2 regions of the Streptomyces sp. NPDC052496 genome follow, and region 2 is predicted to be linked to the other one. Evidence: riboswitches for the same ligand, from Rfam matches in the RefSeq annotation. Region 2 holds a riboswitch; the other holds the start of a gene.
What was found. A riboswitch is a leader RNA that binds a small molecule or an ion and turns the genes downstream of it on or off. The one in region 2 is predicted to bind glycine.
Positions count from the first base shown of each region.

Region 1 (14,831 bases), on a different contig from region 2:
CCCCCTCCTCCAGGCTGCGCCGGGGCGTGACGGTGATCTCGTCGCCGGAGCGGCTGAACTTCGCGCGTCTGCCGTCCACCTCGATCGAGGTGACCTCCAGCTTCTGGAGGTCGAGGTGGAAGGAGCTGAGGTCCTGGGTGGCGCGCGCGGTCAGTTCCGTACGGCCGTCGAGGCGGCCGGTGGCGGGCTGGTAGCTGACGCCGAGGTCGTAGTGCAGGGCGTCGAAGCCGCCGTTGCCGAGATTCGGGAAGTACGGGTCGCCGACGCCCGGGGCGCCGGGTGAGGCGGCGGGAGCCGCCGCGAGGGTGAAGGCGGCGGCGGCCGCCGTGGCGAGGGGGAGCAGACGAGCGGGGCGACGTGCTGAACGGGAGAGTGCCATGAGCCGTCCCTTCGAACACACGGATGTCGTCTGGTGAACAACCGCGCCGACTCTGCACTCTTCTGTCGCTTTTCACGCCTGACTTTGCCAACTCGTCATGCCACTCAGGCCAGTTGCCGCCTCACTCCGACTGCTTTCCGGCCACGTAGAGAATCTTGCGGCAGACGTCCTCGTCCGGGATGCCGGTCAGCTTGCGGCCCTCCACGCCGTGCGCCGCGATCAGCCGCAGGCCCCCGGCGGCCAGCTGCCCGCGCACCGTGGCGTCGGAGTGGTGGTGGTAGCGGTGCCGGGACGACACCCGGCGCCAGGTGGTGTCGCCGGTGCGCGCGAAGTAGTCGTGGGTGACGTCCACGACCGCGTCCGGACCGGCCGGTACGGGCCCGCCCCGCCACACGTCGAACCGGCCGTCCCGGTCCACGACCTTGGTCACCGCGTAGTCCCGCCGGAAACTGCCCAGCGTGGTCATGTCGAAGACGACGACGCCCCCGTCCGCGAGCTGCCGGCCCAGGCCCGCGAACGCGGCCGCCAGCTCCGCGCCGGACAGGTAGGCCAGCGGCTCGCCCATGCACGTGACCACGTCGAAGGTGCCGAGATCCGGCATCTCCCGCAGGTCGGCGACGACGAACCGGGTGCCGGCCGCCGCCGGCTTGGCGCGCGCGGCCTCGATCATCTCCGGCGAGAGGTCGCAGCCCGTCACCGTGAACCCGAGGCGGTCCCGCAGGGCGAGGGTGCCGCGCCCCGTGCCGCACCCCGCGTCCAGCAGCCGCTTGCCGGCCGGCCCGTACCGCTCGATCAGCTTGCGGTAGAAGGTGACCCAGCGCAGCAGGTACGGGTCCTCGACGATGGTGTCGTAGTCCGCCGCGACCGCCGCGTAGGCGGTCAGCGCGGGGTCGGCGGCCGTGGCCTCGGGGTCTTCGTGCTGCGCGGACAAGGCACTACCTCTCCAGGGAACGGGCCGGCGGGCGCCGCTGAATCTATGGTCGGCAAAACCGGCCGGTCAAGGGTGGTGCGGACGCGGGAGGGCCGGTACGCGGGCGGCGTCTCCGCCCGCCCACGTACCGGCCCGCACCTCTCGTGTCCTGCACTCCGGCCTCAGTCCCCCGCGGTGCCCGGTGCCCCCGCGCCGACGGTCTCCGGCACGTTCTCCGGGTGGTGGCAGGCCACCTTGTGGCCGCCACGCAGCGCCACCAGCGGCGGCTCGGTGGTCGAGCACACCTCGGTCGCCTTCCAGCAGCGGGTACGGAACCGGCAGCCCGAGGGCGGGTTGATCGGCGAGGGCACGTCGCCGGTGAGCAGGATGCGGTCGCGCTGGGTGCGCCGCTTGGGGTCGGGCACCGGCACGGCGGACAGCAGTGCCTTGGTGTACGGGTGCATCGGCGCGTCGTACAGCGACTTCCGGTCGGCCAGCTCCACGATCTTGCCGAGGTACATCACCGCGATCCGGTCCGAGACGTGCCGGATGACGGACAGGTCGTGCGCGATGATGACGTAGGTCAGGCCCAGTTCGTCCTGGAGGTCGTCCATGAGGTTGACGACCTGCGCCTGGATGGAGACGTCCAGCGCGGAGACCGGCTCGTCGGCGACGACCAGCTTGGGCTTGAGCGCCAGCGCCCGCGCGATGCCGATGCGCTGCCGCTGGCCGCCGGAGAACTCGTGCGGATAGCGGTTGTAGTGCTCCGGGCTCAGGCCCACCAGCTCCAGCAGCCGCTGCACCTCCTTCTTCACGCCGCCCTCGGGCTCGACGCCCTGGAGGCGGAAGGGGGTGCCGACGATGCCGCCGATGGTGTGCCGCGGGTTCAGCGAGCCGTACGGGTCCTGGAAGATCATCTGTACGTCGCGGCGCATCGGACGCAGTTTGCCCGGCGACAGGTGGGTGATGTCGCGGCCCTCGAACTCGATGCTGCCGCCGGTGGGTTCATCCAGCCGGGTGATCAGCCGGCCCATCGTCGACTTGCCGCAGCCGGACTCGCCGACCACGCCCAGGGTCTCCCCCGGCCGTACGTCGAAGTCGATGCCGTCGACCGCCTGCACCGCGCCCACCTGCCGCTTCAGCAGGCCCTTGGTGATCGGGAAGTGCCGTACCAGGCCGCGCACCTTCAGCAGCGGCGCGGCGTCGGCGCTCGCGTCGGTCCCGTCCGTCGTGCCGGCGGCGACGCCGGTCTCATCAGTCTCGGTCACAGCTTCGGCGCAATCTCTTCGGTCCAGATACGCTCCCGCTCCTCCTGCGCCATGTGACAGGCGGAGAAGTGTCCTCCCCCGCCGGCTACGCCCTCATTGGCGGGGGTGCCCCCACCGCCGGCTTCGCGCAGTTCGGGGCGGACGGTGCGGGTGATGTTGTCCTTGGGGACGTCCGCGTACGGGCAGCGGGGGTTGAAGGCGCAGCCGCTGGGGATGTTGATCAGGCTGGGCGGTGATCCCTTGACCGGGATCAGGCGCTCGGTCTGCTCGCGGTCGATGCGCGGCATCGACCCCAGCAGGCCCCAGGTGTACGGGTGCTGCGGCTCGTAGAAGACCTTGTCCGCCGGGCCGCGCTCGACGCACCGGCCGCCGTACATCACCAGCAGCTGGTCGGCCAGCTCGGCGACCACCCCCAGGTCGTGGGTGATGATGATGACCGCCGAGCCGAACTCCTTCTGGAGGTCGCGGATCAGGTCGAGGATCTGCGCCTGGACCGTCACGTCCAGGGCGGTGGTCGGCTCGTCGGCGATCAGCAGTTCCGGGTTGTTGACCAGCGCCATGGCGATCATCGCGCGCTGGCGCATGCCGCCGGAGAACTGGTGCGGGTGGTCGTCCACCCGCTTGTCGGGCTGCGGGATGCCCACCCGGTCCAGCATCTCGACCGCCCGCTTGCGCGCGGTCTTCTTGTCGACGTCGTGGTGGACCCGGTACGCCTCCACGATCTGGTTGCCGACCGTGTAGTACGGGTGCAGCGCGGACAGCGGGTCCTGGAAGATCATCGCCATCTCGCGGCCGCGCAGCCGGCGCACCTCGTCCGGGTCGGCGCCGACCAGCTCCTTGCCGTCCAGCCAGATCTCGCCCGACATGTTCACCTTGGCGCGCTGCTGCCGGGAGGCCCGGTGCAGGCCCATGACGGCGAGCGAGGTGACGGACTTGCCGGAGCCGGACTCGCCGACGATGCCGAGGGTGCGGCCCTTCTCCAGGGTGAAGGAGAGGCCGTCCACGGACTTCACGATGCCGTCGTCGGTCGGGAAGTGCACCTTGAGGTCGCGCACTTCGAGGAAGGCGGTGGGCGCTCCCGAGCCGGCCGCGGCCGGTTCGCCGACGGCGGCGCCCGTCTTCGTCAGGTCCGTCGCGGCGGCGGGCGGCCCGGCCGTGGTGGTGTCCGGGACGGTGGTCTCCGGGGTGGTGGCACCGGCGCCCTGGCCGGCGGTGGAGTCTGGGGAGTCGGTCACGAGAGCCTCACCCGCGGGTCGACGGCGGCGTACAGAACGTCCACCACCAGGTTGCATATGACGATGAAGAACGCGGCGAGCAAGGTGACGCCGAGGATGTTCGGCAGGTCGTTGGCGTTGATCGCCTCGACGGCGAACGCGCCGACCCCCTTGAGGGAGAAGACCTGTTCGGTGATGAGCGCTCCGCCGAGCAGCAGGCCCACGTCCATGCCGAACACCGTGATGATCGGGGTGAGCGCGGCGCGCAGGCCGTGGCGCACCACGACCTTGCGCTCGCCCAGCCCCTTGGCGCGCGCGGTCCGGATGTAGTCCTCGCTCAGCGTCTCCAACATGCCCGCTCTGGTCAGGCGTGCATAGAGGGCGGAGTAGAGGAAGGCCAGGGTGATCCAGGGGAGCACCAGCGTCTGGGCCCACATGAAGGGGTCCTCGAACAGCGGCACGTAGTCGCTGCGCTCGATGATCGGCCACTGGTAGGTGAACAGGGCCAGCGCCAGGGCGCCGGTGAAGAACATGGGCAGTGACACACCGGCCAGCGCGACGCTCATGGCCATCCGGTCGAAGACCGAGCCGGGGCGCAGCGCGGAGAGCACGCCGGTGGCGACACCGGTGACCAGCCATACGACGGCCGCGCCGGCGGCCAGCGAGACGGTCACGGGGAGCCGGGTCTGGATCTCCGGCCAGACCTCCAGGTGGGTCTTGAAAGAGTAGCCGAAGCACGGCACGTTGCATGTGGCGGCGTCCGGGCCGAACTTGTAGTCGACCCCGACGAAAATGCCCTTCAGGAAGTCCCAGTACTGTACGAAGACCGGCTTGTCCAAGCCGAGGTTCTTCTTCACCGCGGCGAGGTCCGCGGCCGATGGGGCCTTTCCGATGTACTGCGCGGCCAACTGGTCAGCGGTCTGTCCGGCCAGTTTCGGCAGCACGAAGAAGATGCCGAAGGTGACCGCGCTGACGATCAGCAGCAGAATCACAGCGCTGATCAACCTGCGGATGATGTACGCGAACACGGGACTGCGGCGTCGGCGCCGCGGGCCGGACCGGCCGGCCCGCGGACACCAATGCCTTCACCTGCCTTCCGGGGCTGCTACTTCTTGACGCCGATGTTGAGGTAGTCGTACTCACCGCTGTAGGCGGAGGTGGACACCAGGTTGGTGGCCTTCGGCGAGCGGTACAGCAGGATCTTGAAGTAGGTCAGCGGGACGATGACCGCCTGCTCCATCGTCTTCTTGTCGATCTCCGCGTAGTCCTTCTCGCGCTGCGCCTTGTCGCTGGTGGCGATGGCCTCGTCGAGCAGCTTGTTGATGGCCGGGTCGTCCAGCTCGGAGAGGTTGGAGTTGCCGGACTTCTGGATCGCCTTGCCGTTGACGATCTGGTTCAGGTAGCCGAAGCCGGTCGGGTAGTCCGAGCCCCACTGCATCATCATCAGGCCGATGTTGTTCTTCTTGGTGAACTCCGGCACGCCCGCGTAGTCCGAGAAGTACTTGCCGCTCGGGTACGTCTGGATCTTGGCGTCGATGCCGATCTTCTTCAGCGAGCCGACCACCGAGGTCGCCGCGTCCACCTCGTCCTGCCGGTCGCTGCGGGCGGAGATCGTGGTGCTCACGTTGCCGGCGCCGCACGCCTGCCACTGCTTCTTGGCCTCGGTCAGGTCGAGGTTGTCACCGTTGTACTTCTGCGGGTACTGGTCGAACTTCTGGTACCCGGCGAGGTCGGTGGGCAGCACGGTGGTGGCGACGTCACCGCGGATCGGGCCGCCCTGCGCGGTCTGCACGGCCTTCTTGTCGACCGCGTACTGCACGGCCTTACGGCACTCGATCTTGTCGAACGGCGCGACCTTGGGGTTGATCGCCACGTACGACAGGCGCTGGCCGAGCGCGTTGTCGGTGTTGGCCTTCTCCTTGGTGCTCGTCAGGAGCTGGGCCTGGGTCTGGGCGTCCACGCCGCGGCCGGCCATGTCGACGTGCGTGTTGCCGGCCTTGAGGTCCTTGTCGATCGTCGACTGGGCGACCTTCATGTTCAGCACGATCTTGTCCGGCAGCTGCTTGCGCAGCGGGTCGGTCTTGGCGTCCCAGTGCGGGTTGCGGACGAGGACGACCTTCTTGCCCTCCTCGTACGTGTCGAACTTGTAGCTGCCCGAGGAGGCGATGTTCTTGGTGTAGTCCGCGCCCTTGTCCCTGGCCTGCGGCACCGGCGCCGTCTGCGGGGCGCTGACCAGGTAGTCGAACTCGGCGAAGGGCTGCTTGAGGTGGAAGACGATGGTCTGGTCGTCCGGGGTCTCGATGGACTTCAGGCCCTCCGGGCTCTTGTCCTTGTACGGGCCCTTGTAGCCGCCCTCGTTGTCCGCCAGGTACGTCTGGAAGTAGTTCGGGCCGAGCGAGAGCACGTCACGCGCGAAGTTGCTGCGCTCCACCGCGTACTTGACGTCCTTGGAGGTGATCGGCTTGCCGTCGTCGTACTTCAGGCCCTTGCGGATCTTGTACGTCCAGGTCTTGTTGCCGTCGCTGGACTTGCCCATCGACTCCGCCAGGTCGGGCACCAGCTCGTTGCCCTTGGGGCCCGGGCCCGGCTTGAAGGTGGTGAGCGGACGCGCGTACAGGCGGCTGAAGTTCCAGACGTAGGCGTAGTACGTGTTGCCCGGGTCGTAGGACTCGGGGGCGTCGCTCATCGCGTACGTGAGCGTGCCGCCCTTGTCGTCCGAGGCGTTGACGATGCCCTTGGTGGCGGCGTTCGCCTCGGCCGAGCCGCTGCTCGAACCTTTGCCGCTGCAGCCGGACAGCAACAGGCCCGCACTGGTGAGGGCCGCGATCGTTGCGACCGGGACTGACCTTCGCATAATGGTCGGTTTCCCCTTCGTTGGTCGGAAACTTGGGTGGGGGACGCCGGGCGTACGGGCCCGGGCGGGGTCAGCGGCTGCGCGGGTCCAGCGCGTCCCTCAGGCCGTCGCCGAGGAGGTTGAACGCCAGCACGGTGACGAAGATGGCGAGGCCGGGGACGAGCATGTACTGCGGGTCGACCTCGTAGTACTTGACCGCCTGGTTGAGCATGCCGCCCCAGGACGCCTGGGGCGGCTGGATGCCGACGCCCAGGAAGCTCAGTGCCGCCTCGAAGAGGATGTTGGAGGGGATCAGCAGCGTCGAGTAGACGATGATCGGGCCCACCAGGTTGGGCAGCAGCTCCCGGAAGAGGATGAACGGGCCGCGGGCCCCCATGCCGCGCGCGGCGTCCACGAACTCCCGCTCGCGCAGCGAGAGCGTCTGGGCCCGCACGATCCGGCCCATGTACGGCCAGTTGAAGAAACCGATCACGAAGATCAGGACCGAGATGTGCAGCGGCAGCCCTTCGAGCCCGAAGGCGCCGCCCTGGAGCGAGGCCGAGATCGCGATGGCGAACAGCAGCAGCGGGAACGCCAGGAAGACGTCCATCAGCCGGCTGATCAGCGCGTCCACCCGGCCCCGGTAGAAGCCGGCCACCACGCCGAGCACGGTGCCGATGGCCACCGACAGCAGCGTCGCGCCGAACGCCACGATCAGCGAGACCCAGGAGCCCTCCAGCACCCGCGCGAGCAGGTCACGGCCGAACTTCGGGTCCACGCCCAGCGGGTGGTCCAGGCTCATGCCGCCGAGGTCGCCCTTGGGCAGCGTGGTGTTGGGGTCGATGAGGTCCTGGTTCGGGCTGTTGGGGTCCAGGCCCAGCCAGGACTGGACCGGCCGGGAGAGCGCCGCGATCAGGATGAGCAGGATGACAACGATGGCACCCGCTACCGCGACCTTGTCGCGCCTGAAGCGCAGCCAGGCGATCTGGCCGAGCGAGCGCCCCTCGATCTTCTTGCTCTCGACGCCTTCCAGCACCGCTTCCGGCTGCGCTTCGGCAGCCGCCCCGGTGGTCTCGATCGGTGCGGTCACGGTGCCTTTGACCCCTCTCGGCCGACACTGCCGGCCCATGCGCGCCGCGGTCAGGCGGCCTGGTTCACATCACTGGTGCGAGTGGTGCTTGCGGTGCAACTGGGAGAACTCTGGAACAGCTGGAGCAACTGAAGCGTGGAATACGGACGTTGCGGGTACAGGTGTTGCAGGCCTTACGGATGTTGCAGGCGGAGCAGACGTCGCGGAACGTCACGCGACGACGAGTGGTGCATCTCGTACACAGGGCCGAAACCCTCTGCTGCGGGAGTCTTCATCCGATTCGCGATCACTCACCAGCCCTGACCGGGAATGGATGCGCAACTGTGATGTAGCCCACGGGCTTCCGTTATGCGGACAGCGGCCCCGACTGAGCGGGGTGCACGGAGGTGCGCGGGGGTCAACTTACGGGCGTGAGGTGCTATTTCGGGCTGCGGGTGGCGGGGGGGGGGGTGACGGAGGGCGGCCGGGGGCGATGCGGTGGGCGCGGCGTGGGCGCGGCGATGCAGTAGGCGCGGCGTGGGCGCGGCGATGCGGTGGGCGTGGCCTGGACGCGGCGATGCGGTGGGCGCGGCGGGCATGGTGGGGGTGACGGGCGCGCGGCGCGGTTCCGGCTCGTCCCCCTTGGGTAACCCCCTGCTGGGGGAGCGCGGCCGTTCGATTTGCCCTCATAGGCGCACGGGCGGCCCGGACGCCGTGAGCCCGCCGGCGTGAACCGGCAGCTCGGCGTGGGCCGGCGGCATGGCGCGAACCGGCGGCATGGCGTGGACCGGCAGCTCGGTGCGAACCGGCCGCTCGGCGTGGACCGGCAGCTGCCGGGGCCGGGGCCGGTGCCGCACGGAAGGGTTGTCAGTACGGGCGCGGGTAGCCGTAGCCGTACGACGGTCCGGGAGCCTGGGCCGGCGCGGGCACCGGGCCCGCCGCGTAGGCGTCGCGGTCGAAGAACGGCCGCGCGTTGGCCCGCATCCACATGCCGACCGGGTCGTACTCGTCGTTCATCGCGACCGTCGAGACGGGCAGCCCTTCCGGCACCGCGCCGATGGACTGCTGGATCATCAACCGTACGGAGTCCACGGCCGCTTGACCCGTGTCGTACAGATCCAGGCCGATGGCCAGGTACGGGGCGCCGAGCGCGGGCTGCACCCAGGCCCGGCGCAGGGAGCGCACCGCGGGCGTGCGGTGCGCGTTCTGCCCCAGCAGGGCGTAGAACTGGGGGATCTCGATGGCCGGTTCGGTGATCCGCAGCGGGCCGGCCGGCAGCCGGTCCAGGCCGCCCGCGATGCGCCGCAGGTCCAGCCACGGGATGCCGACGCCGCCGCCGGGGGCGTGCGGGTTGAGCCACAGGCCCCAGCGGTCGGGGAAGAGGGTGGCCGCGATGTCGCGCCCGTAGACGACCTCGTGGGCACGGTTCCAGCCGCTGGCGGCGAGCTCGGGGGCGGAGGTCACGCACGGCGCGTAGCCGAGGCCGTCGACCTCCATGTTGCCGTACTGCGCATCGGGCGAACCGGCCTGGCCGTGCCAGAGCAGCATCCAGACCTGCCCGGCGGCGAGTGCCTGCAGCAACGCCTCGTAGGCGTCGTACCGGCCGGGCGAGACCTGCTGCAGCATCTGCTCGACCTGCCCGGCAGCCGCTCCCTGATGCGCACCCGCGCTCACGTGGTCCGTCCCTTCCTGTCGGCAGGCACGTGGGGTACGCCTGCCGGTTGCAACAACAGCTTAGAGCCTGCGTCCGGACCCCGGTCGGATCAGCACACGCCGCTTGCGGTCACCGGACGGAGCACTCCGGGCGCACCGGGGCGCCGGGGGCGCGGGCTCTCAGGCGATGTCGCGGGAGTAGAAGGGCCGGACCCGCTCCAGCATCCAGTCGGCGACCGGGTCGCCCTGGGCGAGGTCCAGCATGACCAGTTGGACGGGCCAGGTCAGCGGCGTCCCGCCGAGGGCCCGGCCGAGGGCGGCGGTCACCGCGTCCCGTACGGCCGGATCATGCGGTGTGACGGCCGCGGCGTCCACCTGGACGCCGACGAACAGCGCGGGCGCGTCCCCCTCGACGCTGGCCAGCGCGCGGCGCGCGGTGACCACGAATCCCGCGGAGGAGAACTCCAGCCCGGCCGCGGCCAGGAAGTCCACCGGCTCCTCCTGCCAGTCCGGCTCGAACAGCCGGACCCGGGCGCCGCTCGGCGCCCCGGGCAGGTCCGGGCGGCCGGTCCGGCACAGCTCGGCCACGGCGGCGGGCGGCAGCGGTACGCCGACGGTGCCCTCCGGGTTGACGGCGATGCCGATCAGCGGCGGCAGGCCGCGTGCGAACTCGACGGCCGGCGCGACGGTGAAGGAGAGGTGCGGCCCGGCCACCCGCTGGAACTCCTGCTCGGAGCTGAAGACCGGGACGTAAGCGGCCGAGTCGATCTCGACGGTGGGCAGGTCCAGGCCCGCGCGGCCCATCCCGGCGCTCTCGGGGCCGCCGCCCTTGGGCAGCGGCACCCATATCCGGCTGCGGCCCAGCACCTCGACGATGCGGGCGCCCGCACCGGGGTGCCCCACCGAGGCGGTGAGTACCTCCTCCAGCTCGTTGGCGGGCCACTCCAGCCGCGGAATGCCCTGCTCCGGAAAGTCCATGTCCACCCGTCCGCTCGTCACCATGCGTACCGCGTACCGCTGGTACCGCACACCACCGGCACCGCGTACCGCCGCGCGCCGCTCGCACCGCGCGCCGCCCGTACCGCGCCTTACCTGGTCGACGACCCTAACGCCAGCAGGCGGCGGGAGCCCTGGTGCGTCCGGATGACCACCGAACGCGCGCGAGCGGTTGCGGACCGTACACACCCCTCTCAAGGTGGCTCCAGGGTGATCTTGCCCTGCCGTTCCTACAGAAAGGCACGTCTCCTGATGGCAACGCACCGGACCGCCTCCGCCCTCGTCTGCGCCACCACCGCCGGCGCCCTCGCCTTCGGCATCACGGGCACCGCTACCGCGGCGGAAGAACCCGAGCCCCCGGTCCGCAACCACAGCATCATCGTCGACGACATCAGCCGGCTGGCGGACGCATCGGCCCGGCTGGCCGAGAAGACGGCCGACGACCGCGGCCACTCCGTGGAGGTCAGGTCCGCCCGCACCCGTGTGGACACGGTCCTGCAGGACGCGCTGCGGTTGGCGGACATGCTGAACGAGGACTCCGACCGCACGGTGACGGCCGACGCCGTGCGGCTGCGCAGGGTCTCGCAGGACCTGCGGACGCAGCTGGACGAGCTGTCCGAGTACCGGGCCCCGACGCCGGGTGAGGAGGCCGACTCCGCGAACCTGACCGGCGCGGTCTCCCGGTCCGTGACCGACATCTTCAAGATCCTGGGCATCGACCGGCTGCTCGGCGGTCTGCAGCAGCAGCCGGGCGCCCAGCCCGCGGCCCCGGCGGCCGACCGGCCGGCCCGGCCCGCCGCGCAGCCCGCCGGCGACTCGGAGGAGGCGGACGACCAGTCCGCCGCCCAGCCGAAGGCGCCGACCAGCGACCCGCAGCCGGCCGCCGGCGACCAGCAGGCCGCCGACCCGCAGCCGGCCGCGGACGCGCCGCACCGGCAGGCCGCCGAAGCGCCGCAGCAGCAGGGTGCCGAGGCAGCGCAGCAGGGCTCGCTGCTGCAGTCGGTGCTCGGACTGCCGGGTCTGCTGCTCAAGTCCCTGGGCCTCTAGATCGCCCGGTGCCGAGCGTCCGAAGGAGGCGCGGATGCGGGAGATACGCCTGGACTAGGACCGGTCCTGACGGGCCGTACGGGATAATCCGTACGGCCCGTCAGGCATCCGGCATTACGGAGTGAACCTTGACGGACCGCCCGACGGACGGGCGGGCTCCGGTCCGCGGGCGGGCTTTGGTCCGCGGGCGGGCTCCGGTCCACGGGCGGGCTTTGCTCCGCGGGCGGGCTCCGGTCCACAGGCGGGCTCCGATCCGCAGGCGGGCTCCGATCCGCAGGCGGGCTCCGATCCGCAGGCGGGCTCCGGTCCACGGGCGGGCTCCGGTCCGCCTCGAAGATGGCGCCTCACTCGAAAACGATCTCCCGCAGCGCTCCCGCCGCCGGCCGGTCCAGCAGGACGGCCGAGGTGAAGCCCGCGGGGAGCCGGGCCGCCTGGGCGCGGGCGGTCAGCCGCCGCACCGCGCGCCGGTGCCGGGCGAAGGCGTAACCGGAGACACCGCGTCCGCGCGAGCGCTGCCCGGACAGCGCGACCTCGGGCGCTACGTCCAGCAGCACCAGGTGCAGGCCGCGCCCGCCGCGCCGGGCCTCACGCGCGAGCCAGCGGCGCACCCACGCCAGCGTGCCGCAGTCGTGCACCACCACGCTGCCGCCGGATCGCAGCGCCCGCCGCAGCCCCAGGTAGTGGGCCGCCCGGACCAGCGGCCGGTAGAGCGCGTACGGCAGCCGGCGCAGCCGGCCGCGCTCCCAGCGCTCCCGTACGTCCTGCGAGTCGATGCGGTGCACGGCGGCGCCCTGCTGGTCGAGGGCGGGCACCAGCCGCAGCATGAGCGTGCTCTTGCCGCTGCCCGGCAGACCGGAGACCACCACCACGTCGCCCGCCGCGAAGTGCAGCCCGGCCGTCTCGCGCGCGGCGCCCCCGTCCCTGAGGTCGACGACGTCCGTGACCGGCGCGTCCGCCGCGGCCCGCGTCCGGCCGGGGCGGACCACCCCGAGCGACGGCCGCCGGGCCCCCGGCACCACGGCCGGAGCCGGTTCCGGGACACAGCCCGGGGGCGCGCCTCCCGAACTTGTCGCGAGTGCGGCCTGCCTGTGCACCGTGATCCCCTCCCGGTCCGGTGTCGTCCCCTCAAGGGACTGCGTCCCTTACCCGCAGAGTGTCAAGAAAAGGTAATGCGCTTCAAGGAAATCCCACGATTCGTACAGTCCCAGGACACTGTCGTGACACCCCTGCGAACACCGGTACGACCAGGGCTCCTGTATCCGGCGATCCCGTGCGATGATGTGCGCGCCCAGTGCGGGACCGCGGCTCAGCGCGCGCGTCGCCGTACGGGTGCCACGCTCAGCCAACTGCATACCGGCCGCTTGAATCCGCGCGGGAGAGTCCCCGGCCGTCACGGCGGGGCGCCGAAGGAGCAAGTCCTCCCTTGAATCTCTCAGGCCCCGATACCGCGCGGGCGAGGCAGATCTGAAAAGCGGGCCGCCGTGGCGTGGCTCCACCCAAGGTGCAAACCGGGACCGGTCACGGCCTTCCGGTGAACCTCTCAGGTTCCGATGACAGATGGGGAGACCGTCCTGTCACCCATGCCCGGGAGCCACCACCATGACCGAAGCCCCCCGCCGCACCGCGCTGGACGCGACGCACCGCGCGCTCGGCGCGACCATGACCGACTTCGCCGGCTGGGACATGCCGCTGCGCTACGGCAGTGAGCGGGACGAGCACGTCGCCGTGCGGACCCGCGCCGGCCTGTTCGACCTCTCGCACATGGGCGAGATCACCGTCACCGGACCGCGCGCCGCCGACCTGCTGGACTTCGCGCTGGTCGGCAACATCGGCGGCGTGGCCGTCGGCCGCGCCCGCTACACCATGATCTGCAATGCCGAGGGCGGCATCCTGGACGACCTGATCGTCTACCGCCTCGGCGAGACGGAGTACATGGTCGTCGCCAACGCCTCGAACGCGCAGGTCGTGCTGGACGCGCTCACCGAGCGGGCGGCCGGCTTCGACGCCGAGGTGCGCGACGACCGGGACGCGTACGCGCTGCTCGCCGTACAGGGCCCGGAGTCCCCCGGCATCCTGAAGGGCCTCACGGACGCCGACCTGGACGGCCTGAAGTACTACGCCGGGCTGCCCGGCACCGTCGCGGGCGTGGACGCGCTGATCGCCCGTACCGGATACACCGGTGAGGACGGTTTCGAGCTGTTCGTCCGCCCGGCGGACGCGGTCGCCCTCTGGGAGGCGCTGACCGCGGCGGGCCGGGACGCGGGCCTGGTGCCGTGCGGCCTGTCCTGCCGGGACACGCTGCGCCTGGAGGCGGGCATGCCGCTGTACGGGCACGAGCTGACCACGGACACCACCCCGTTCGACGCGGGCCTGGGCCGGGTCGTGAAGTTCGAGAAGACGACGAACGGCGGCGACTTCGTGGGCCGCGCCGCCCTGGAGGCCGCCCGGGACCGCGCCGCGGCCAACCCGCCGCGCAAGCTGGTCGGGCTGATCGCCGAGGGCCGCCGTGTGCCGCGCGCCGGGTACCCGGTCGTGGGCCCGGACGGCGCCGTCATCGGCGCGGTCACCTCGGGTGCCCCCTCCCCCACGCTCGGCAAGCCCGTCGCCATGGCGTACGTGGACGCCGCGCACGCCGCGCCCGGCACCGCCGGTGTGGCGGTGGACATCCGCGGCACCCACGAGCCGTACGAGGTCGTGGCGCTGCCCTTCTACAAGCGCCGGAAGTGACACGCGTACCGCCGTCCCCGCCGCGTTTCCGTCTCACCTGTCAAGACCCCTGCAGCAAGCACGCCACCGTATCCAGGAGAATCAAGACATGAACAACCCCCAGCAGCTGCGCTACAGCAAGGAGCACGAGTGGCTGTCGGCCGCCGAGGAGGGCGTCTCGACGATCGGCATCACCGAGCACGCCGCCAACGCGCTCGGCGACGTCGTCTTCGTGCAGCTTCCTGAGGTCGGCGCCACGGTCACGGCGGGCGAGACCTGCGGTGAGCTGGAGTCGACCAAGTCCGTCAGCGATCTCTACTCCCCCGTCGACGGCGAGGTCACGGAGATCAACGAGGACGTGGTGAGCGACCCCTCGCTGGTGAACACCGCCCCGTTCGAGGGCGGCTGGCTGTTCAAGGTGAAGGTCAGCGGCGAGCCGGACGACCTGCTCTCGGCCGACGAGTACACCGCCTTCACCGGCTGATACGCCCACCCGCCGCCCGGCGGGGCCGTGCGCCCCGCGAACCCCAGGAAGAGTCATGTCGCTTCTGAACAGCTCCCTCCACGAGCTCGACCCCGACGTCGCCGCCGCCGTCGACGCCGAGCTCCACCGTCAGCAGTCCACCCTCGAAATGATCGCGTCGGAGAACTTCGCCCCCGCCGCCGTCATGGAGGCCCAGGGCTCGGTCCTCACCAACAAGTACGCCGAGGGCTACCCGGGCCGCCGCTACTACGGCGGCTGCGAGCACGTCGACG
Region 1 covers NZ_JBFAUH010000009.1:91,073-105,903, forward strand. The annotation lists gene AB0L45_RS14700 (M1 family metallopeptidase) at 1-379, opposite strand, end outside; gene AB0L45_RS14705 (class I SAM-dependent methyltransferase) at 501-1,310, opposite strand; gene AB0L45_RS14710 (dipeptide ABC transporter ATP-binding protein) at 1,472-2,557, opposite strand; gene AB0L45_RS14715 (ABC transporter ATP-binding protein) at 2,554-3,684, opposite strand; gene AB0L45_RS14720 (ABC transporter permease) at 3,789-4,799, opposite strand; gene AB0L45_RS14725 (ABC transporter substrate-binding protein) at 4,877-6,625, opposite strand; gene AB0L45_RS14730 (ABC transporter permease) at 6,696-7,694, opposite strand; gene AB0L45_RS14735 (enhanced serine sensitivity protein SseB C-terminal domain-containing protein) at 8,541-9,347, opposite strand; gene AB0L45_RS14740 (enhanced serine sensitivity protein SseB) at 9,507-10,304, opposite strand; gene AB0L45_RS14745 (hypothetical protein) at 10,575-11,369, shown strand; gene AB0L45_RS14750 (AAA family ATPase) at 11,714-12,469, opposite strand; glycine riboswitch at 12,732-12,827, shown strand; gene gcvT (glycine cleavage system aminomethyltransferase GcvT) at 12,969-14,096, shown strand; gene gcvH (glycine cleavage system protein GcvH) at 14,185-14,559, shown strand; gene glyA (serine hydroxymethyltransferase) at 14,615-14,831, shown strand, end outside.
Region 1: linked by a shared signal. The riboswitch ahead of gcvT (glycine cleavage system aminomethyltransferase GcvT) and the one ahead of gcvP (aminomethyl-transferring glycine dehydrogenase) in region 2 are both predicted to bind glycine.

Region 2 (14,831 bases):
CTTCTTCCCGGCCGTGGGCATCGATGAGGACCCGGTGACGGGCAGCGCGCACACCGCGCTCGCGCCGTTCTGGTCGGCCCGGCTGGGCCGCGACGAACTCACCGGCCTCCAGGGCCCCGCCCGCCGCACCGGCCTCGTACGCACCGCGCTGCGCGGCGACCGTACGCTGCTGACCGGCTCGGCCGTCACCGTCATCGACGGCGAGCTGCTGGTCACGCCCTGAGGGCTGCCGGGCCTTGCCCTCCCTGGGATGCGGGCGCGCCCCGACGCGCCCGACGGGACCGAGCCCAGCCGCCTTGTACCGACTGGGCTCGGCCCCACCCCAGCCCGATTCCGGCCCCACCCCGGCCCGATTCCGACCCGTTCCCGTACGGGTCGACGGCCCGTACCGGCCAACGCTCCCGTAACGACCGACGCTCCCGTCCCGGCCGACACTCCCATAACGACACAGCGGCTCCCCTCACCCCGTAGGCAGCCACCCCACCTTCCCCGCCAGCAGCGCGTATCCGAGGAATGCCACGATGTCGATCAGCGCGTGCGCGGCGACCAGCGGGCCGACGCGTCCCCAGCGCCGGTACAGCAGGACGAAGATCACGCCCATCACCATGTTCCCGACGAACCCGCCGACGCCCTGGTACAGGTGGTACGAACCGCGCAGCACCGCACTCGTGGCCAGCGCGGCCACCGGGGTCCACTCCAGCTGCCCCAGCCGCCGCAGCAGGTAGCCGACGACGATGACCTCCTCGACGACGGCGTTCTGCACCGCCGAGGCGATCAGTACGGGGAACTTCCACCAGACGTCGGGCAGCCCCTCCGGAACCACCGTCAGATTGAAGCCGGCCGCCCGCGCACCGAGGTACAGCAGCAGTCCGCTGCCGCCGATGACCGCCGCCACGCCGGCACCGCGCCCCAGGTCGGAGCCGGGCCTGCGCCCGTCGAAGCCGACCGCCTGGAGACCGCCCGCCCGTTCCCGGATCAGCAGATGCGCCACCAGCGCCACGGGGACGAGAGCGGTGGCGATGCCGAACAGCTGCCAGGCCAGGTCGAGCCACGGGCGTCCCGGCGCGTGCGAGGAGTTCAGCATCGCGGCCTGGTCCTTGAGGCCGCCGGGCTTGGTCAGCGACCCGATGAAGCTGATCAGCGCGGACACGCCGCTGGCGCCCAGCGAGAGCGCCAGGACCAGCACCGTCTCACCGCGCAGGATCCGCCGCGGCAGCCCGCCGGCCGCGCCCTCGTCCCGCCCTTCGTCCGGGCCCTGCCACTCCCGGCCGGGCGATCCCACACCGGTCACGGGACTCGCGTCCGACTGCACAGCTGCCTCCACTTCCGCACTTCCGACTTCCGCCCTACGGGACTACCTCACGACCGCACCACGGGGCTGTCTCACGACCGCGCTACGGGGCCACTCGCGACCGCACCACTGCACGATCGCGCTGACGCCTGGAACGTCATACCTTGCCCGAGACGGCTCCGGCGAGCCGCACGGGGCGTCGCCCCATCTTCGTAAACCTCGCCTCGACGACACGTACGGAGGAAGCGTTCCGAAGTGCGAAGGCGGGGATCGGGGATACGGTCACGGCACGTGGCGTTGCCCGGCTTCGTCTCCCGCACTACCGGCACGCCCGGGAACGAGCGAGTCCGGTCACGCCGGTGCCAGGGGGCGTCGGTCCGACGACCGTTGCCGTACTCCTGGCGCGGACGGTCGGGTCGACGGAGCGTCAGCTCACAGCGGGCCGCCCTGGAGGCGACGCACGGCCGTCCCGGAAGCGACGTACGCCCGCCCCAGAGACGACGTACGGAACCGCGCCCGCCCGCCCCTCAGCCCCGCCCCGCCGCCACCGGCGCGGCGGTCCACTCGACGGGCCAGGCGTGCACCGGCTCCCCCGAGTGCATCAGTTCGCTGTAGCGCTGGGTCATCGCCGCCAGCGCGGCGCCCCGGTCCAGGCCGCGGCCGAGCGCGTGGTGGTACGCGGCGGCCTGCCAGGACGCCCCGTTGACCCGGCGCCGGCAGCGTGCCTCGATCACGCCGAGGTAGTGGTCCCGGTCGACCGGTTCGACACCCCAGGCGTCCAGGCCGGCCGCGGCCATGGGCAGCAGTTCCTGACGTACCAGGCGGACGGCGGAGATCTCGCCGAGACCGCCGGAGCGGCCGGAGCGGGGCCACTTCAGTACGGCGTCGATGCCGCGGCGGCACGCGGTGTCGAAGTTCTCGGCCGCCGTGGCGAACGGCATCCGCGTCCAGACCGGGCGCGGCTCCTCGGCCAGGGTCCGCACCAGCCCGTAGTAGAAGGCCGTGTTGGCGATGACGTCGGTGACGGTGGGCCCCGCGGGCAGTACCCGGTTCTCGACCCTGAGGTGCGGGACGCCGTCGGCGACGCCGTACACCGGGCGGTTCCAGCGGTAGACGGTGCCGTTGTGCAGCACCAGCTCCGCCAGGCTCGGGACGCCGCCCTCGTCCAGGACGGCGAGGGGGTCCTCGTCCGAGTGGATGGGCAGCAGTGGCGGGAAGAAGCGCAGGTTCTCCTCGAACAGGTCGAACGGGGAATCGATCCAGCGCTCCCCGAACCAGGTCCGCGGACGCACCCCCTGAGCCCGTAGCTCCGGCGGCCGGACGTCGGTGGCCTGCTGGAACACCGGCGGGCGCGACTCGCGCCACAGTTCGCGGCCGAAGACGAACGGCGAGTTGGCACCGACCGCGATCTGGACGGCGGCGACGGCCTGGGCCGCGTTCCAGACGGCGGGGAAGCGGCCGGGGGTGACCTGGAGGTGCAGCTGCACCGACGTGCAGGCGGCCTCGGGCGCGATGGACGCCGAGGAGGAGACCAGCCGCTCGACGCCTTCCAGATCGATCTGGAAATCCTCGCCGCGCGCGGCCCGCATCTGGTCGTTGAGCAGGACGTAACGGTCGATCTCCGAGAGGTTGGAGGCGACCAGGTCCTCGGCGGCCAGCGTCGGCAGAATGCCGATCATCACGATACGGGCGGCGACTTCGGCGGCCTTGCGGTCGGCATAGGCCAGGCCCGTGCGCAGTTCTTCGGCGAGCTGGTCGAGGACGCGCCCGGACAACCGGTGCGGAAGGATATTGACTTCCAGGTTGCACTGGGCCAGTTCGGTCTGGAAATCACGGCTCGCGATGCGCTCCAGGACCTGCGAGTTCATCATGCGCGGCATACCGTCAGGGCCGGCGAGATTCAATTCGATCTCCAGCCCCATCAGGTTCTTGGGACGATCGAACCGCTTGTCGTTCAGGAGCCTCTGCAATCCCGTCAGACACTCGTGCAGCTTTCTTCGATAGCGTTGCCGGTCGGTGAGACCGGTACCGCCCGCCGCAACCTTCTCCCCCATCGAAGCGTCCCTCCTCATGACGACGGGCCCCGGCCCGGCGGGCCGTCCGGAGCTTCCGGCAGCGCCCGGGCCGCTGAACTCCCCGGCGGCACCCCGGCGATCGCGCTACGGTCGATGATGCCCGCCAATCCGATCGATAACGCCTCGGACGTGCGCCGGAACCGGTAGGCTCCCAGAGACGCGGGGGCTGGCACATTCCGAGGGCATACCGTCGGTTCCGGAGGCCGGATCATTGCGTCGCGGTAAACGCCGTCGAGATCCGGAAAATGACCGTACAGATCCGGCCTACCGTGTTCACGACGGAATAGCAGGCCGTCGCACCGCGCACCGCACAAAGGCACCGAAAACACCGCTCGGGCGGGTCCGGATTCCGCCTTGTCGGCAATCCGTGGAACGGCTAGCCGAAACACTTGGTGAACACACGTCGTATAAACTTCGCTGACGAGGCAGAGAGTTGGCGCCCAGCGTTGCGGTGTTCCACCGGGGCTGTGGCAAAGCGGCTGACCCCGCCGGGCCGACATCCCCGGTCGGCCAAGTACTGGCGCTCTGACCCCGCACGCTGACGACGCCGTCCGCACCATGCCCAGCACCACCGTGTCTCCCAAGTGAGAGGCGACCCACCATGCCGCTGCATGTTCCCCCTGCCCCCGCGCCTGCCCTCCGCAGCGTCCTCGCCGCCCTCGGTTCCCCCACCGCCGTGCGCGAGGCCCGCACCCCCGCCCTCCGTGCCCACCAGGGTCCGCTGAGCCCCGAACTCCCCCTTCCCGTACACGTGCTGGACGATGTCAGCCACCCCGCCGGGCCGCCCCGTACCCGGCTGACCGGCTGGCGCTTCCTGATCCGCAACGGCGAACGGGCGGTGGCGACCGCGGAAGCCATGCTCACGGCCGACGGCTGGACCTTCTCGCATTTCTGCGAGGGCCCCTACGTCACGTCGACCGAACGGGCACTGCGTCAGGCGGAGTCCGTACCGTCCCCGTACCAGCCACGGCTGCTGTCCGTGCCGGAGCTGTACATGCTCACCCTGTGGCTGCACCACGACATCGCCGCGGACGGCGCCGAAGGGGTGCCCGCCCCGGGTGATGTCCTCGTCCCCCTGGCACCGGCTCCGCCGGGCATCGCCGCCCACCGGCCCCACCGGGTGGCGGACCTGCTGCCCCGGCTGACCCTGCGCCTCGCGCCGGTGCCCCTCCTGGGGTCGCCGGCCTGAGACCCGGCAGGGGGTTTCTCCGCGGCGACCGGCCGAGGCCGTACGACGCAACCGCGCACAGAAGCACACCGCCTCACAGGAACGCGCCCCGCGCCCTCCACGGCCGCGGGGCGCTCCGCTGTGCTCACCCGCGCGGAGTACGTGTCCGCCCTGCTCCCAACGCCCCGTAAGGGGGACGCACTTGAAATGAACCGACCGCACGGGTGATGCGTCATTATCTAGTGAGTGCCGCTGCAGCCAAATCCCTGCGGAATCCGGCCCGTGGGGCAACACTGGTATCGACCTACTGAAACGGGGGAGCGGCCATGAGCATCTCGTCGAGCCGCAGGACGAATCAGACCACATCGCAGCGAAAGACATCATCCATGTGCCAGCATCAACCGCCGTGCCCGACCGCAGACTCCGCCGACCGGGAGGCCGCCCATCTGGTGGCGCACCACCCGGAGCAGGGCTGGAGCCTGCTGTGCAACGGTGTCCTCCTGTTCGAGGACACCGGTGAACTGCTGCCGGACGGCCAGGTCATCGCGCCGCACCGGGTTCTGGGCACGCCGCACGTGGCCGCCGCTGCCTGATCACACGGGCGCACGCCACCACGCGGAACCGCACAGCTCGGCACAGGCCGGCTGACAACACAGCACAACGGACAACAGGGCCCCCGGCGTCGACGCCGAGGGCCCTTCGCATGCCGCGCGACCGCGGACGGTGCGCGCCGACGGCGGATCAGCCGTCGTACTCCTCCATGGGCGGGCAGGAGCACACAAGGTTGCGGTCGCCGAACGCGCCGTCGATCCGGCGCACCGGCGGCCAGTACTTCTCCGCCGCCTCGACGCCGGCCGGGAAGACCGCCTCTTCACGGGTGTACGGGTGCGTCCACTCGCCGCTGAGCGCCGCCGCGGTGTGCGGAGCGTTGCGCAGCGGGTTGTCGTCCTGGTCCCACTCCCCCGAGCCGACCTTCTCGATCTCCCCGCGGATCGCGATCATCGCGTCGCAGAACCGGTCGAGCTCGTGCAGGTCCTCGCTCTCGGTCGGCTCGATCATCAGCGTGCCGGCCACCGGGAAGGACATCGTCGGCGCGTGGAAGCCGTAGTCGATCAGCCGCTTGGCGACGTCGTCGATGCTCACGCCGGTCGCCTTGGTCAGCGGCCGGACGTCGATGATGCACTCGTGCGCGACCAGGCCGCCGGGGCCGGTGTAGAGCACGGGGTAGTGCGGCTCCAGGCGCTTGGCGATGTAGTTCGCGCCGAGCACCGCGACCTGGGTGGCGCGCTTGAGGCCCGCGCCGCCCATCAGCCGGACGTACGCCCAGGAGATGGGCAGGATGCCCGCGGAGCCCCACGGCGCCGCGGAGATGGGGCCCACGCCCGTCTCGGGGCCCGCGGTGGGCTGCAGCGGGTGGTTGGGCAGGTACGGCGCCAGGTGGGCGCGGACGCCGACCGGGCCGACGCCGGGGCCGCCGCCGCCGTGCGGGATGCAGAAGGTCTTGTGCAGGTTCAGGTGTGAGACGTCGCCGCCGAACTTGCCGGGCTCGGCGAGCCCGACCAGCGCGTTGAGGTTGGCGCCGTCCACGTACACCTGGCCGCCCGCGTCGTGCACCGCCGCGCAGATCTGCGTGATGTGCTCCTCGAACACGCCGTGCGTGGACGGGTAGGTCACCATCAGCACCGCGAGCTGGTCCCGGTACTGCTCGATCTTGGCGTGCAGGTCGTCGGTGTCCACCTCGCCGTCCTCGCCGGTCTTGACGACGACGACCTTCATGCCGGCCATCACGGCGCTGGCGGCGTTGGTGCCGTGCGCGGAGGACGGGATCAGGCAGACGGTGCGCTGCTCGTCGCCGTTGGCGCGGTGGTACGCCCGTACGGCCAGCAGACCGGCCAGTTCGCCCTGGGAGCCGGCGTTCGGCTGGATGGAGACCTTGTCGTAGCCGGTGACCGTGGCGAGACGTTCCTCCAGCTCCGCAATCAGAGTGAGGTAGCCCTGCGCCTGCTCGACCGGCGCGAACGGGTGCAGCTGCCCGAACTCGGGCCAGGTGACCGGCTCCATCTCGGTCGTCGCGTTCAGCTTCATGGTGCAGGAGCCGAGCGGGATCATGCCGCGGTCCAGCGCGTAGTCCTTGTCCGACAGCCGGCGCAGGTAGCGCAGCATGGCGGTCTCGGAGCGGTGCTGGTGGAAGACCGGGTGCGTCAGGTACGCGTCGTCGCGCAGCAGCTCCGACGGCAGCGCGTCGGTGACGGCGGCGTCCAGCTGCTCGATGTCGGCCTGCACGCCGAAGGCGCTCCACACGGCGTGCACCTGCGCGCGTCCGGTGGTCTCGTCGCAGGCGATGCCCACCAGGTCGGCGTCGACCAGCCGCAGGTTGACCCCGGCCTCGCGGGCCGCGGCGACGGCCTCGGCGGCCCGGCCCGGCACCCGTACGGTCAGCGTGTCGAAGTACGCGCCGTGCACGACCTCGACGCCGCCCGCCCGCAGCCCCTCCGCCAGTATGGAGGCGTAGCGGTGGGTGCGGCGCGCGATGGCCGCCAGGCCGTCCGGGCCGTGGTAGACCGCGTACATGCCGGCCATCACGGCGAGCAGCACCTGCGCGGTGCAGATGTTGCTGGTGGCCTTCTCGCGGCGGATGTGCTGCTCACGCGTCTGGAGGGCGAGGCGGTACGCCTTGTCGCCGTCGGCGTCCACCGAGACGCCCACCAGGCGGCCGGGCAGGCTGCGGGCGAACTTCTCCCGTACGGCCATGAACCCGGCGTGCGGGCCGCCGAAGCCCATCGGGACACCGAACCGCTGCGTGGTGCCGACGGCGATGTCCGCGCCCAGCTCACCGGGCGAGGTCAGCAGCGTCAGCGCCAGCAGGTCGGCGGCGACGGTCACGATCGCGCCCAGGTCGTGGGCCTGCTCGATGACGGCGCGCGGGTTCCGTACGGCGCCGGAGGCACCGGGGTACTGGAGCAGCACACCGAAGACGCCGCGCTCGGCCACCTCGGCCGGGATGCCCTCGGACAGGTCGGCGACCACGACCTCGACGCCGGTCGGCTCGGCACGGGTCTCGATCACGGCGATGGTCTGCGGCAGACAGTCGGCGTCGACCAGGAAGACGCCCTGCTTGACCTTGCCGACGCGCCGCGCGAGGGCCATCGCCTCGGCGGCGGCGGTGCCCTCGTCCAGCAGCGAGGCGCCGGAGGTCGGCAGTCCGGTCAGGTCCGCGACCATGGTCTGGAAATTGAGCAGCGCTTCGAGCCGGCCCTGGGAGATCTCGGGCTGGTACGGGGTGTAGGCCGTGTACCAGGCGGGGTTCTCCATCACGTTGCGCAGGATCACCGGCGGGGTGAACGTGCCGTGGTAGCCGAGACCGATCATCGGGGCGAGCACCTGGTTACGGTCCGCGAGCGCCCGCAGCTCGGCCAGGACCTCGGCTTCGGTACGGCCCTGGGGCAGACCCAGCGCCTCCGCGCTCTTGATCACGTCCGGTACGGCGGCCGCGGTCAGTTCGTCCAGCGATCCGAACCCGACCTGCGCGAGCATCTTGGCCTGGGCCTCCGGGCCGGGGCCGATGTGCCGCTGCTCGAACGGGGTGCCTCGTTCCAGCTCGGTCAGGGAGCTGCGGGTGGTGGTCATCTGCGGGGGCCTCCTGGTCGTTTCGACCTACGCGGGGCACCACGGCGCTGGTGCCCGGACGGCCTCCCCCTCTGTCATCTCAACCTGAGAGCTTCACCGGCCCCGCGAGCGGCACCGGCTTTCACCGTCGGTGAGGAGGGGCTTCCGGCGCTGTGCCCGTCCGTGGCCCGCCCTGCTTTCCAGAGTGACCTCGTCCATGCGGTACGTGAGCCTGAGAGATTCCGGGGAGGAGTTGCTCCTTCGGCGCCTCCGCCATGATCGACGAAGGACTCTCCCGCATGGGGTCTGCAGCCGTTCGCCAGCCTACCAGCGCGGCGAACGGGCGTTCCTTCGAGTGGCCAGGGCATGAATTGTGCCGTTTGGTAGTTGTCACAAGGCAGTTGCGACCACTTGGAGGGACCGTGCAGACCGATATCGATCCCCGCAGCTTGATCGGCCGCAAGGCGTTCGACAAGAACGGAACCAAGATCGGCACCGTCGACGAGGTGTACCTGGACGACGCGACCGGTGAACCGGAATGGGCGGCCGTACGCACCGGGATCTTCAGCCGGGACGCGTTCGTACCCCTGGAGCCCAGCGATCTGGTCGACGAGGCGCTGCACGTCCCCTACGACCGCAAGCTGATCCGGGATGCGCCGGACTTCGGGGTGGGCCGCCACCTCTCGCCGGAGCAGGAACTACAGCTCTACCACCACTACCGTCTGGACATCCCGGCCCCCGATCCCGTGCCCGGCTCGGACGCCGCACCGGCCGACACCGAGTTCGGGAGAGTGGCGGGCGCGGAGGACTGAGGGGCGGGGGCCGAGGTGCCCGCGCCGGGAAGGCCAGGGGCCGGAGTGCCCGTTCCGGAAAGATCGGGGTCCGGGCTGCCCAGGACGGGAGGGGCAGGATCCGGGGTGCCCGGGACGGAAGGGGCAGGATCCGGGGTGCCCGGACCGGGCGGGGCGGGGTCCGGAGTGCCCGGACCGGGCGGGGCGCCGGTGTCCTTCCGGTCCCCCTCCGGCCCGCCGCCCACCAGCGGCAGCGGCTCACCGGGCCGCAGCGCGGGGTCGTCGACCGGGAACGTGCGGACCCGCCCGGGTCCGCTCCACGGCTGCTCGAATCGTACGGTCACCCGGCCCACGCCGCTGCCCTGCACCCAGCCGGCGCCGTGCTCGTCGTGGACCACGTCGAGCCCCGGGAGCCACCGCCGGGGCCGCTCGGGCTCGTCGGCGGCCATCCGCGCGGCCTCGTCGGCCGCCCGGCGCTCCCGCTCGGCCTCCTCCTCGGCGGCCTTCTCCGTCGCCAGCTGGGCGAACAGGTCCTCCTGCGTGAAGTCGGCGAGCCCGGTCACGCCCACGCCCAGCAGCCGCACCCCGCCCGTCGTGTCCACCAGGTCCAGCAGCCGGGCCGCGGCCTCCCGCACCACCCCCGGGTCGTCCGTGGGTCCGCGCAGCGTCTCCGACCTGGTCAGCGTCGAGAAGTCGTAGTTACGCACCTTGATCACGACGGTCCGGCCCGACCGCCCGGCCGCCCGCAGCCGCTGCACGCACCGGTCCGCCAGCCGCGTCACCTCCGCCCGCACCCGCGTCCGGTCCGTCAGGTCCACCTCGAAGGTGTCCTCGACCGATATGGACTTCGCGTCCCGCTCGGCCACCACGGGCCGCTCGTCGCGCCCCAGCGCCATCGCGTACAGCCCGGCGCCGTGCGCCCGGCCCAGCAGCCGGACGAGCTCCGCCTCGCCCGCCTCGGCCGTCTCGGCGACCGTGTGGATGCCCGCCCGGCGCAGCGTCTCCGCCGTGGCCGGGCCGACGCCGGGCAGCGTGCGCACCGTCATCGGGCCGAGCAGCTCCCGTTCCGTGCCCGGCTCGATGACCACGAGACCGTCCGGCTTGGCCTGCTCCGAGGCGATCTTGGCCAGCATCTTGGCGCCGGCCAGCCCCACCGACCCGGTCAGCCCCGTCTTACGGGCGATGTCCCGCCGCAGCCGCTCCCCCACCGCCCGCACCGCCGCGGTGTCCGGCTCGACGCCGCCCGCCTCCAGGTCCACGAACGCCTCGTCCAGGCTGAGCGGCTCCACCAGTGGCGACAGCTCGTGGAGCAGCTCCATGACCTGGTCGCTGACCTGGCGGTACAGGGTGAAGCGGGGGGTCAGGTACGCCGCGTTCGGGCAGCGGCGGCGGGCCTGGGCGGTCGGCATGGCGGAGCGCACGCCGAACACCCGGGCCTCGTACGACGCCGTGGAGACCACGCCGCGCGGGCCGATCCCGCCGACCACCACGGGTTTTCCGCGCAGGCTCGGCTTGGCCGCCTGCTCGGCGGCCGCGAAGAACGCATCCATGTCCAGATGCAGGATCGTCGGCGCACGTCTCACACGACTGATGCTCCCCCACACCACTGACAATCGCGCCGACCGGCCCCGCCGGGCCGCCCGGCGGAACGCCCCTGAGGCGCACTGAGAGGCGCTGTACGAGGCGTCTGGGCCGTGTGCGGTGTCGTGTGGATGCTGATGCGGCAGAGGCGCGCGAGGCCGCCATGACGGGCGTACGCGACAGCCGCACGCCTCGATACGCCGACGCATGCCCCGCTGTCCCGGCCGACGCCGCCCGCCCCGTACGTACGGCCGCACGCCCGGTACGTCCGCGCGCTCAGCCCGCCCGGTTGCGCCGGCGCGCCAGTTCGTCGTGCGGGTTGTGCCGGACCAGTGTCTCGCCGGTGTCCACGCGCTCCCCGTGGAGCTGCGACAGCGCACCCTCCACGTCGCGCCAGACCACGCCCACCGCGATGCCGAAGACGCCCTGCCCGCCCTGGAGCAGGTCGACGACCTCGTCGGGCGAGGTGCACTCGTAGACCGTCGCACCGTCGCTCATCAGGGTCATCCTCGCCAGGTCGGACAGCCCGCGGGAGCGCAGGTGCCGGACGGCGGTGCGGATGTTCTGCAGGGAGACCCCGGTGTCCAGCAACCGCTTGACGATCTTCAGGACGACGACGTCCCGGAAGTTGTAGAGCCGCTGGGTGCCCGACCCGTAGGCGGGCCGCACGCTCGGCTCGACGAGCCCCGTACGGGCCCAGTAGTCGAGCTGGCGGTAGGTGATGCCCGCGGCCGCGCACGCCGTCGGGCCGCGGTAGCCGATGGTCTCCGCACCGCGGTCCCCCGGCACCTCGGCAGTCTGTGCCGGGGTGCGGTCAACAGCCCCGGGGTGGAGGGGCAACGCCCCTTCCGCCGCCGTACCGTCGCCGGTGATTGCCACGCCGACCTCCGTCCTCCACGTCCCGGACGGGACCTGCCTTATCGACGGTATGCAGTCACTCGGGGTGCGTCAACGATCGCCGCGCTCGCCACGCCGAGTGATAATCACCCTGCGAGTGGTTTCTCGTGCCCCCGGACGGGGAAAGGCTACTCGAATGCGCGGAAGACGGCCCTCCGCGCACCCGGCTCACTGACTGTTGGTGCCGAAGTCCTCGGGCGAGATCTGGTCGAGGAACTCGCGGAACTTCTCCACCTCGTCCTCCTGCTCGTCCGGGATGGCGATGCCCGCGTCGTCGAGGACCCCGTCGGTCCCGTAGATCGGCGTACCGGTACGCAGCGCCAGCGCTATGGCGTCGGACGGCCGGGCGCTGACCTCGACACCACTGGCGAAGACCAGTTCGGCATAGAAGACCCCCTCGCGCAGGTCCGTGATGCGGACCTGGGTCAATTCCTGGCCCACCGCTTCCAGCACATCCTTGAAGAGATCGTGCGTCAGCGGCCTGGCAGGGGCCATCCCCTGCTGGGCGAAGGCGATGGCGGTGGCCTCCCCCGGCCCGATCCAAATGGGCAGGTAACGATCGCCTCCTACCTCCCGTAGGAGCACGATCGGTTGGTTGGAAGGCATTTCCACCCGGACACCCACGACATCGAGCTCGTTCACACAGCAACCCTAGGACGTGCCCGGCCGGTTTGGGTAGTCGGGCCACCCATTGCTCACGTCAGCCGGACCCGCAGGGCCGATTGGACCAGTGCCGCGTGCAGCCGTACGGACAGGGTGGCCAGCTCCCTGGCCGTGGCCTCGGCATGCTGCCTGGTCTGCGGATTGCGGTGGCGGCGCAGCGGCGCCACGACCTGCTCGACCAGGTTGGCCTCCCGTTCGGCGGCAGCCTTGACCGCCCGCAGATGGCGGGGTTCCAGTCCGAATCGTCCCAGTTCGGCGACGAGCTTGGCGACCGTGACGGCCTCGATGTCGTACCCGCCGTCGGCGTCCGGGACGATGAGCCCGTACGCCTCCCAGTCGGCGAGCTCCGCCTCCTCGACCTCCGCGGCGGCGAGCAGCTCCGCCCGGCCGATCCGGGCGGCCGTGGGCCGGTCGCCGGCCGGCTCGCCCAGCCCCTCGAACAGTTCCCCCGCGGGCGCGGCAGGGGCCGGCAGCTGCACCTGTTCGCCGCGCGCGAGCGCGTCCAGGTGCTCGCGGATCACTTTCAGCGGAAGATAGTGGTCACGCTGCATCCGCAGGACGGCCGCCAGCCGGGCGACGTCGTCCGCGCTGAACTTGCGGTATCCGGACGGGGTACGCCGCGGCTCGACGAGCCCCTCGGCCTCCAAGAAACGGATCTTGGAGATGGTGACCTCGGGGAACTCGTCGCGCAGCGCGTTGAGCACCGTACCGATGCTCATCAGCTTGCCGTCCGAGGTGGTACCGGCGGACCCGGCACCCCCCGGCGCAGTGCGGTGCATATGCCTTCCTTGGCCGGTCAGAAGCCGACGCCCCGCTGGCTCGCGTAGAAGACCAGCCGGAACTTGCCGATCTGGACCTCGTCACCGTTGGCGAGCGGCACCGAGTCGATGCGCTCACGGTTGACGTACGTGCCGTTCAGGCTGCCGACGTCGGCGACGGTGAAACCGTCCTGGCCGCGGCGGAACTCGACGTGCCGGCGCGAGACCGTCACGTCGTCCAGGAAGATGTCGCTCTGCGGGTGACGCCCGGCCGTCGTCAGGTCGCCGTCCAGCAGGAAGCGGCTGCCCGAATTCGGCCCGCGGCGCACGACCAGCAGGGCCGAGCCCATGGGCAGCGCCTCGACGGCCGCCTGGGCCTCGGGCGACAGCGACGGGATCTGGGTCTGGCCCGTCGTCTCCGCGTCGTACGCCTCCAGCCCCGAGATGGAGATGGTCGAGGTCGTCTCGGAGGCACGCTCGGCCTGCGCTCCGGGGCGCAGCGGCGCTCCGCAGTTGGAGCAGAACCGGCTCGCCTCGGCGTTGCGGTGACCGCACCTCTGACAGACCGGCAAGGCAACCCCTCCACCCGTGTTCGCGGCCGACGGCCCCTGGGAACCTATGCGGCCGGGCACGGAGGGGTCAACAGAACGGTCACCCGGCGCCCCGGGGCCACCGACCTGGTCGCGGAAGAGCGGACGCTCCCCGCCGGCACCGCTCTCCTCGGGCCGGCCCTGGGCACGGTGCTTCGCCGCGCCACTGCCGCCCTCCTGGCGTGCGCTCTTGCCGAACAGCTTTGCAAACAACTTCACGGGCGATTCCCCTTGAACGAAACAGACCCGCCCGTGGGGCAGGACGAACCCTCGATGCACACACCGGCCGATCCGGACATCCTGTTAACGTCCGTGGCCTTCACACAGTTTCCACCACGCGGCACCCGTACGGTGCGCCGACCCCCCGCTACCTCGTGCCCGACCCGGGGCGTGCCCCCACGTCGCCGGCTCACCGCGATGACGACCGAGCGTAGTCAGGCCGCTTCGCCTCCCGCAAGGCGTCCACGATGATCTTCTCGTCACGGCTCACAGACACAGTGGCCTGCTCCTTTTCCAAAGTCTGCACCACACCGCCAGGGATGTTCAGCGCCGGTTCCAGGTCCTCGGGCTTGCCGATCACCTTGAAACGGTACGGCTGGGTGACGCGTTTGCCGTCCACCTCCACGCCGCCACGGACGTCCGACAGATACGAATCGGCCACGATCCGTACGTCGTTGACCTGAATGGCCTCGGCGCCGGCCGCCCGCAACTCCTGGACGGTGTCCAGCAGTTTGTCCGCCTCGACGGAGTGCGTCGGGTCGTTGATGGTGAGGTTGATGCCCGGCCCCTGGGCCGCCACCGTCCCCGCCAGCACCCCGAGCTGCTGCTCCTTCTCCACGGTCTGCTTCCGGGCCTCCTCGGCCTGGTCCGAGCTGTTCTCCAGCTCGGTCTTCTGGCCCTCCAGCCTGCGCTGTTCATCCGTCAGGCGTTGCGAACGGTTGTCCAATTCATCCAGGATGCGCACCAGGTCCTCCTGCCGCGCACCCCGTAGTGCACTGTTGTCACTCGTGGAACGTACCTGAATTGCCAGGCCGAGTCCGAGAATGAACAGCAGCAGGGCGACGATCAGTTGAGCGCGGGTCAGCCGCGGCGGCCACAGACCGGCCACCAGGCGCTGCCGCCCGGTCATCCCCGGCCCCCGCGTGGCGGACTTCGCCGCCCGCTCCGTACCCGCCTGCGGCGCCTCGTCCGCGGCGTGTCCCTGGCCGTCCTGCGGGGCCCGCGCCCGGCTCTCCGGGGGCATCGGCCGTCGGTCGGCCGGCCGGTCCGGTTCCGGCGCCGTACCGCCCCGCTCCGCCTTTTCGTCCCGCTCGGGGTTCTCGTCCGTAGCCATCGGCATCAGGCCCTGAAGACGTGCCGGCGGATGGCCGCGGCGTTGGAGAAGATGCGGATGCCCAGTACGACGACCACA
Region 2 covers NZ_JBFAUH010000004.1:337,855-352,685, forward strand. The annotation lists gene AB0L45_RS08655 (PhzF family phenazine biosynthesis protein) at 1-223, shown strand, start outside; gene AB0L45_RS08660 (CPBP family intramembrane glutamic endopeptidase) at 461-1,216, opposite strand; partial or broken gene AB0L45_RS08665 (bifunctional 5,10-methylene-tetrahydrofolate dehydrogenase/5,10-methylene-tetrahydrofolate cyclohydrolase) at 1,621-1,725, shown strand; gene AB0L45_RS08670 (glutamate--cysteine ligase) at 1,819-3,345, opposite strand; gene AB0L45_RS08675 (hypothetical protein) at 3,968-4,555, shown strand; gene AB0L45_RS08680 (DUF5999 family protein) at 4,921-5,127, shown strand; gene gcvP (aminomethyl-transferring glycine dehydrogenase) at 5,276-8,161, opposite strand; glycine riboswitch at 8,351-8,448, opposite strand; gene AB0L45_RS08690 (PRC-barrel domain-containing protein) at 8,563-8,952, shown strand; gene AB0L45_RS08695 (DNA polymerase IV) at 8,856-10,514, opposite strand; gene AB0L45_RS08700 (MerR family transcriptional regulator) at 10,789-11,391, opposite strand; gene AB0L45_RS08705 (bifunctional nuclease family protein) at 11,578-12,051, opposite strand; gene AB0L45_RS08710 (MerR family transcriptional regulator) at 12,105-12,851, opposite strand; gene AB0L45_RS08715 (FHA domain-containing protein) at 12,869-13,639, opposite strand; gene AB0L45_RS08720 (DUF881 domain-containing protein) at 13,830-14,753, opposite strand; gene AB0L45_RS08725 (small basic family protein) at 14,759-14,831, opposite strand, start outside.